Linked DNA regions of Methanococcus voltae. Each later gene encodes a partner of the first gene's protein in a complex. Links are inferred from orthologs where the notes say so. Each region holds a gene or a part of one and is shown on either strand. Other genes may lie near its edges.

Region 1 (4,864 bases):
ATTATTATGAGTAATATACATAGTAATTTAAGTTATATATTTTTATTTATTCATAACTACTATATTGATATACTATATTTATGTTATTTTTACAAATAAGCAATATAATTAATCTATATCTAAAAATTAGTCTTAAAAAATTGAATAGTTTCATAAATCTTAAAATAAAATAAATAAAATAAGTAAGAATATTTGTTAAATTAAATTTCTCTGTTTTTACTATCAATAACTCTTCTGATAGCTTTTGTAACAGCTTTTCCCGAACCTGTTTCAGGGGTGTAAGCTCCACCAGCTAATTTAGCATTACACTTTGAGCATACCCAAATTGAAGTACCTGCTCTTTTTAATTTAGGGAATCCACATACAGGGCATTTGTATGCTTTTTTCTGTTTCATTTCTACGTTTCTTAATCTTACTCTGAGTTTTCTACCGTATCTTGGTCCGAACCTACCAGATGAACCAACTTTTTTAGTGTGGCTGTATTCTACCATATTATCACCTAATAATTAAAATATTGAAACTACATCCTTTTTGTCTTTAATTTGTAATTTCGTGTTTTTTCATAAATTTAATATATTTATTATTTATTGATTTAGTATTCTTTAGTATTCTTTAGTATTTTTTGCAACTTTTGCATTACTACTAAATTACTTCATCATTTTTGGATTTATTTCTAAATTATACAAATTTAAATCATAATCCTTTTAAAATGAGCATTTGCCCATTTAATACATAAACGTGTTGAATTTTAAAAAACACAAATTCGGCACGTAATATTTGTTGTATGTTAAATTAAGTTTTACACATATCCACGATATATTTACTCTATAGAATATCCTATACTACAATATAAACTTATCTATAGTATAAAATATTACAAGAATCATCACATAATTTAGATTATTACCCATCTAACAACTATATGATTTATCTAAAATTAGTATTGCTTTTTAATATATAAAACTATATCCAAACTACAAGTTTGAACTGTGCATTATTGTATTAAAAATTAACCTAAAAAATAAAATAAAAATAAAATAAAATAAAATAAAAATTGGAAAAATTTAGAAAGATTTATAATCTTTTTAAAACTCTTGTTTGAACAGAACCTTTTGTTATTTTATTTAAAAACATATAAAATTCGTTTTCAATACCACTTGGTATTTCAATCACAAACACAAGAGAGCCATCCCCCATCCATTCCTCTTTTTTAATAGTCCCGTATTCTGCCAAAGAGTGGTATAGTGTACCTGCATATTCCCCACCAAGTTTAACAGCCACTTCTCTTTTTTCGAATTTCATAGGTAAAATTAACCTAAGTTTTTTTATCACGTCATTTACTTGCTCTTCAGCACTTTTATACAAATCTATTGAAACCCTTGCTTCATTCATAGCATTTTCAATTCTTTTTGGAGGGTGAGGAGTATCGGTTTGTGGATTAATAGTATTCCTTGCAATAAAAGATATAACTTGCTTCTTTTTTTGTTCCTGCATTTCTTTTCGCTGTTCTGCAGTTAAATGAACTTGTCCTTTCATCAATATTTTTTCAGCAATTTTTTTACCATCTAAAGTTTCAAATACTTTCATTAATAGTTCATCAGGAGCTTTTTCTCCTTTTGCAATGTCCTTATAGATATGTTCTGATGCTAAAATGTCTGAAATATCCGCAGATGATTGATTTTCCTTATATTTAGCTGCTAAATATGGGTCGACATATATTTCAAATTTTTCACCGTGTGATTGTAGTCTTGCCATAACCGCATTATCTAATGATGCCATAATACCCCTTTTATCACTTGTTTTATCGAACAAAATAATTTTACACTAAAATAACCTAATATAAAATAATAATGCAAATTTAATATAGATTTAATATAAATTTAATGTAGAACTAAATAATAGAGTTATAATATTGTAAATACCCAATATTGTAAAAATGAAAAATAATTATTATTTTAAATTATTTTTTAACAATAACCTATTAAAATATATTTTCTTCAAATATTATTCTTCATTTTCTTCTTGAATTTTATTTTCATCTTCGATAGCTTTTGAAACGTATTCAATAACTGATTCAATTTCTTCAACTGATTTTTTCTCAACCAATTTCTCACTATCTTTTACAATTGCCATATCTACGCTAATAGCATTTAATTCAGGATTTATTTTGTTTAAAATATATATTGCCAAGTCCATACCTTCTTTGACAGTGATATTTTCATCGTATTTTTCTTCAAGAAGTTCCATTGCTACATGTCTGCCTGAACCGATTGCAGAAGCTTTGTATTCGATTAAAGCACCGCTTGGGTCTGTTTCAAATAATCTGGCACTGTGCTTATCAATTCCGGTAATTAAAAGTGCTAAACCAAATGGTCTTGCTCCACCGTGCTGTGTATAAGCTTGTTTAATATCACAGATTTTTTTAGAAAGTGCCTCGACAGTTATTTTTTCACCATAGGTGATTCTGTTTATTTGAGCTTCTGTTCTTGCCCTGTCTATTAAAACTCTTGCGTCAGCGACTAAACCTGATGTAGCAGCAACGATATGGTCATCGACTTGGAATATTTTCTCAATTGATGATACTTCGACTAACTTGTTTGAAATTCTTCTGTCGACTGCTAAAACTACACCATCTTTACATTTGATACCTACGGCTGTAGTGCCTCTTCTAACAGCTTCTCTTGCATACTCAACCTGGTATAATCTACCTTCTGGGCTGAATATTGTAATTGCTCTATCGTATCCTGATGCTCCTGGAACCATTTGCATAATCTTCCTCCTGTATACGCAATATTTTATTTTATTTTAGTCTAATTGTCAACCAAAATTAAATTACATAATTTTAATAATAAATTTTAATAATAAATTTTAATAATAAAATACAAATTTATCAGCATATTTTGTTTTAGTTTTCATATTGGTTATTACACTATTATTTTCTCAATTGTATTTATCTATTTCTTTTTTATTAGATTTAAATACATAATATCTTACCTTATTTTAGAATATATGATATAATTTAGTTTATAAATATCTTATAATATTGAATATAGTCCTTTATATAATTTTATATTTTAAAGTTATTTATTAACTTATATGTGTATCATCTATAATATTTATTCGTATGTTTTTAAGAGTATTATTATGTTATTGTATTGTCATATTACTTTACTATTGTACTATTATAATTATTAATAATTTTAGAATAATTTATTTACCTCCAATAATATAGGATAATACAAAACAATATAAAATATTAATACCATAGGATACAAATTATTATATGAGATACAGATTAAAATTTAACATCCTTAATTATCGATATTTAAAATTAAAAAGTAATACGATAATATACCATATTATAACATAAAGATGAAAATAGGACATAAAAAGAAAAATGGTGATGTAATGACAGCAAAAATATTAATAAATGGGTATGGGTCGATTGGTAAAAGAGTAGCTGATGCAGTAGCTTGCCAAAAAGATATGGAAGTAATTGGTGTTACAAAAACAAAACCTGATTTTGAAGCAAAAATGGCTTTAGAGAAGGGTTATAAATTATATGCTGCAGTGCCTGAAAGAGCTCACCTATTTGAAGAAGCAGGTTTGGAAATATCCGGAACAATTGATGATGTGATTCAAGATGCTGATTTAGTAGTAGATGGAGCCCCTAAAAAGATAGGAAAACAAAATCTTGAAAATCTTTACAAAAAGAATAATGTAAAAGCCATTATTCAGGGTGGAGAAAAAGCAAACGATGCAGAAGACTCTTTTAACTCATTGTGGAGCTACGATAGATGTTATGGCAAAGATGCTATTAGATTAGTTTCATGTAATACAACAGGATTATGCAGGTCATTATATGCCATAGATTCCATTACAGACGTTTTAAAAGCAAGAGTTGTATTAATAAGAAGAGCGGTAGACCCTAACGACTCTAAAAAAGGTCCTGTTAACGCAATTATACCATCAACAGATGTACCTTCACACCACGGCCCAGATGTAGAATCAGTAATCAAAAAATTCAAAGGAAAAATTATTTCATCAGCTGTTATAGTACCTACAACATTAATGCACATGCACTCATTAATGGTTGAAACTACAGGAGCTACAAAAGACGATATAGTAGATGCAATTGCTAAAACGCCAAGAATTTTCACCGTGAAAGCTTCAGAAGGTTTAGATTCAACAGCAGCTTTAATTGAAATGTCAAGAGATATGGGAAGATTGAGATACGATTTAAACGAAATTCCTGTTTGGGAAGAAAGTATAAACGTAATTGACAATGAAATCTTTATGATGCAAGCAGTACACCAAGAAAGTGATGTGATTCCTGAAAACGTAGATTGTATAAGGGCTATGTTGCAAATGGAAGAAGATAACATTAAATCAATTGAAATGACAAATAAAGCAATGGGTTTATTAAAATAATATATCCATATTTTTAATACTTTAATTTTATATACCACTATTCTTTTTATTTTTTAGATTTTTTTAGATGTTAAAACATTTTATAAAATAATATTAAAAATATTTTAAAAAAATGTTTAAAAATATAAAAGATGTTTAAAAAAATGTTTAAAAATTAAAAAAGTTAGAGATATGAAGCTATTGTAATCCCATATCCCCAATCAGAGTTATTTATTCCTGTCAACATATCTACAATTGATGGACTTGTAGGGTTTTCTACAAATACGGCATTAGAACCGCCTAACTCGTATGATTCAGAATAAGATGGCGGTGATATATAAACTAAATTATTTCCTAATGTCCAACCTGAAACATAAGGTTCAGGATTTGCATATTTTCTTACCCTAAAATTATCATAATGTAATTCAGGGTTATTATCATTATCTCCGTTTGA
Region 2 (3,895 bases), 160 kb from region 1 along the record:
CTTCTGAATTTGAGCTTTTTACAACCTTTTCAACTAAAGCTGGTGTCCTGTGTGCAGAAGCTACATTAACATCATAGTTTACCTCAAATTCTTTTAAAATGTTTGTTGCTTTTTCTGCAATTTTTATATCACTTTTACTTCCCATTATAATTGTAATCATAGTTTACCATCCTGATTTATTTATTAATTTATTATTTTGGTATATTCTTTTAATATTATTCTTTAGTACATTTGGTATTTAATTATATTTGAAATATACTAAAATAATAATTCATTTCAACAACTCATTTTTTAGTATTTAATAAGTTTTGTGTTTTAATCTTAATAAAAACATTAATATTTGTGTGAATTCATATTTCATATGTTTATAATTCAACATACGAGGGATTGTAGAATGATTGAAAGAACATTTGTAGCTTTAAAACCCGATGCAATAAAAAGAAAATTGATGGGAAAAATAATACAAAGATTTGAAGATAAAGGTTTTAACATTGTAGAAATGAAAATGATTTTATTGGATGACATAATTTTAGAGCAATATTATGGAGAGCATAAGGGTAAAGATTTTTATGACAATTTAGTATCTTTTATGAAATCTGGGTCTATTTTGGCTATGGTTATCGAAGGAGAAGATGCTATAAAAAATGTTAGAACAATGGTCGGTGCTACAAAACCCTGGGAAGCAGAAATGGGTACAATTAGGGGCGATTATGGATTAAGTACGCCTAATAATATAATACACGCTTCAGATAGTTTAGAAAGTGCAAAAAGAGAAATTAATTTATTTTTTAAAAATTAACGTTTTATAACGTTTTAAAAAGAAAAATATTTAAAAAATATTAAATATTAAATATTAAATTTTATTTTTTATACGGATATTATTTTAAACAATTATCCATACATTAATGATACTTGTGGTTTTATTTCTTCTTTAGGCGTAGTTTTGCTTTTAATTTTTTCGATAGCTTCTTCAAAATCTCTTAATTTAATATATTCCCTATCTTCACGGATTGCAAACATACCTGCTTCAGTACAAACAGCTTTTAAATCTGCACCAACCATTCCTTCAGTTAATTTTGCAACATCTCTTAAATTTACATTTTTCAAATTCATTTTTGATGTATGTATTTTTAAGATTTCAATTCTACCATCTTCGTTAGGATTGGCTATTTCAATGATTCTATCAAATCGACCAGGTCTTAATATTGCAGAATCTAGGATGTCAGGTCTATTCGTGGCAGCAATTATTTTTACATCTCCTCGAGAATCAAAACCATCCATTTCAGCTAATAATTGCATCAATGTTCTTTGAACTTCTCTATCTCCACCAGTTAATGACTCTGTTCTTTTACTTGCAACAGCGTCAATTTCATCAATGAATATAATACATGGAGATTTTTCTTTTGCCAACTTAAATACATCCCTAACTAATTTAGCACCTTCGCCAATGAATTTTTTAACCAATTCAGAACCTACTACTCTGATAAATGAAGCATTTGTTTCATAAGCTACAGCTTTTGCGAGAAGAGTTTTACCAGTTCCCGGTGGACCGTATAGTAAAATACCCTTTGGAGGTACTATACCTATTTTTTCAAATAGTTCTGGCTTTTTTAATGGTAATTCTACTACTTCTTTAATGTCTCTAATTTGGGTGCTTAATCCACCAATTTCATCAAATGTAATGTTAGGTTTTTCTTCTATTTCCATAGCCATAGCTCGATAATCTTTTTCTTTGGAAAGAACTTCAACTACCGCAAGTGTTTGCTGGTTCAAACAAACTCTTTCGCCAGGCACTATTTCTTCAGGGTCTACAAATTGTGAAATATTTACTAAGAAATTTGGGCCCGTAGAGCTTTTAACAACTACTTTTCTGGAACTTATTTTGTCAATTACAGTACCCATTATGAGTGGAGGGATTCTTAATTTATCCAATTCTCTTTTTAAAATTTCATTTTCTTTTTTAAGCTGACTATTTTCTCTTGATATGTCTTTATTTTTCAATTCAGCTCTCAATATTTTATTTTCCAAATCCATTATATAATTCCTTTCCTTGTATTCATCAAGGTCTAATTCGTTTATTTCGCTTGAATAGTCTTCAGGATAGTTCATGTTATGCCTCCTCGATTTTTAAAGAGGTATCCTTATTTTAATATTTTATATAAAATACTTAAATTTTCAATACACTTTAAATTAATATTGTTATATTTAATAAATAGTATTTATTTATTTTACAATTAAATATTATATTTTAATATATTTTTTATATACTACTTATATATTTTTAATACATTTCTAAGTTCTTATATTTATATATTTAATTGAGTTAGTGTAAGTAGATTATGAATTATAAAATTAGATATGTAATTAAATAAGTAGTTAAACTATATATAATTAATAGATTTTGGTTATATTTAAAAATATACAATAATATATATGTTAAAATATAAGATAATATAATTCAATATAAACTATATTAAAGGTGATATTATGGAATGTGAACTTTGCGGTAAAATTACATCAGAATTGTATAAATCAAAAGTAGAGGGTGTCGAAATGATGTTATGTAGAGAATGTGCTAAATTTGGCAAATCTCCAAATACATATTCTCGATATTCCCGAAATAATGCAACACCTACTACTATTGATAAACCTAAGAAGGCTAAAAAACCTATGGGTCATAAAAAAGATATGTTTGATGATTTAAAGGTGGTTGTGGAAGGTTACGGAGATTTAATACGTGAATCAAGAGAAAGGAAAGGTATGAATACTAAGGAACTTGCTTTAAAAATTGGTATGAAAGAATCTACATTACATAAATTAGAGCGTGGGGAATTAGAACCTGAAGAAAAATACGTTAAAAAACTCGAAAGCAGTTTGGGATTATCATTATATGAAGATTCTGAATCTTATGAGGATACAAAAGTTAAAAATGAATCCTATACATTAGGTGATTTTGTAAAAATTAAAAGAAGAAAATAGAATTAATCAATTAATCAATATTTCTTTTATATATTTTATATCTATTATTTCTCTATTTTATTAGTTAATTTAATATATAAGTTATTATTTTTAAATTATCTGCTATATCTGTCTTTTTTTATAATTATTTTTGAATATGCGCCTAAATAATAGCCTATATATGATAGTATTATAATTTCTAATAGTAAACTATTGTCGATATTTTTTAAATTAACGTATAGATTATTGAAATTATTAAATGCAAGGTATGCAATATAATAAATAAGAATATTTATCACTATAATTAAGGGTATTTTTTTAAAAGACATTTCCTTTGTATGATAACCCATAATTAATGATATTATCATATTAACTGCCAATATCGGTGTCATATTTTCACTGTTTAAATAAATAAATGGTTATAATATCTCCTTTTTCATAGCCTTCAATATTTTCATCAATTATGGCATAGCCATCTGCAGAAGATAGTGAAGAAATTACTCCACTACCCGATATCCGTAAAGGTTCTGCAAAAAGTTTTGAATTAGTATTTATATCTGACTTTTTTATGAGTTTTACTCTCATAATGTCTGTTCTACCTAAAGAAGATGCGAAATTACGGGTTAATGGTAGGTTCAATGTGTGCAATGGTTTGAAATATTTATTAAATAGTAGTTCAAACTGAATTGCTGCCGCTACTGGATATCCTGAGAATATATAAACATATTTTATAGTATCAGTATGTTTAATTTTAGAGAATCCAACAGGTCTTCCAGGTCTTAATTTAATCCCGTGATATAATATTTCTCCCAATTTGCTAATTTCTTCAAAGGTATAATCCCTATCGCCTACGGAAGTGCCTCCCGTAGTCATTAAGATATCATTTTCAGAAAGTATTTCTAAGATACATTTTTTGATTTTAGCAGGGTTGTCTTCA

What was found. Proteins that work in one complex are often made in the same cells at the same time.
Region 2: the proteins of psmA (region 1) and J3E06_RS02510 are in contact, whole or in part, in a cryo-EM structure (PDB 6HE5), measured with the Archaeoglobus fulgidus proteins. The link is inferred for Methanococcus voltae from one-to-one orthologs. Residues at the interface, in WP_010877997.1 of Archaeoglobus fulgidus: Ala30, Arg33, Gly34, Ala35, Asp51, Arg53, Val54, Lys66, Ser79, Gly80, Leu81, Val82, Met166; in WP_010879468.1 of Archaeoglobus fulgidus: Asp391, Leu392, Lys393, Gly394, Met396, Phe397, Val398.

What each region holds. Positions count from the first base shown.
Region 1 is NZ_JANUCR010000001.1:370,145-375,008, forward strand. What follows is about bases 889-3,861. They hold psmA (archaeal proteasome endopeptidase complex subunit alpha), read right to left. Parts: upstream 2,773-3,861; coding sequence 2,005-2,772; downstream 889-2,004. Other genes in these bases: J3E06_RS01720 (ribosome assembly factor SBDS), read right to left, coding at 1,075-1,779; J3E06_RS01730 (type II glyceraldehyde-3-phosphate dehydrogenase), read left to right, coding at 3,409-3,861. Outside these bases: rpl37A (50S ribosomal protein L37Ae), read right to left, coding at 201-491; more of J3E06_RS01730, read left to right, coding at 3,862-4,431; J3E06_RS01735 (DUF2341 domain-containing protein), read right to left, coding at 4,595-4,864. UniProt on the Methanocaldococcus jannaschii protein: Component of the proteasome core, a large protease complex with broad specificity involved in protein degradation. The M.jannaschii proteasome is able to cleave oligopeptides after Glu, Asp, Tyr, Phe, Trp, slightly after Arg, but not after Ala.
Region 2 is NZ_JANUCR010000001.1:531,126-535,020, reverse strand. Bases 1-2,950 are described here. They hold J3E06_RS02510 (proteasome-activating nucleotidase), read right to left. Parts: upstream 2,110-2,950; coding sequence 892-2,109; downstream 1-891. Other genes in these bases: J3E06_RS02505 (multiprotein bridging factor aMBF1), read left to right, coding at 2,488-2,950; J3E06_RS02515 (nucleoside-diphosphate kinase), read left to right, coding at 395-799; purE (5-(carboxyamino)imidazole ribonucleotide mutase), read right to left, coding at 1-160. Also shown: more of J3E06_RS02505, read left to right, coding at 2,951-2,979; J3E06_RS02500 (molybdopterin molybdotransferase MoeA), read right to left, coding at 3,355-3,895. UniProt on the Methanocaldococcus jannaschii protein: ATPase which is responsible for recognizing, binding, unfolding and translocation of substrate proteins into the archaeal 20S proteasome core particle.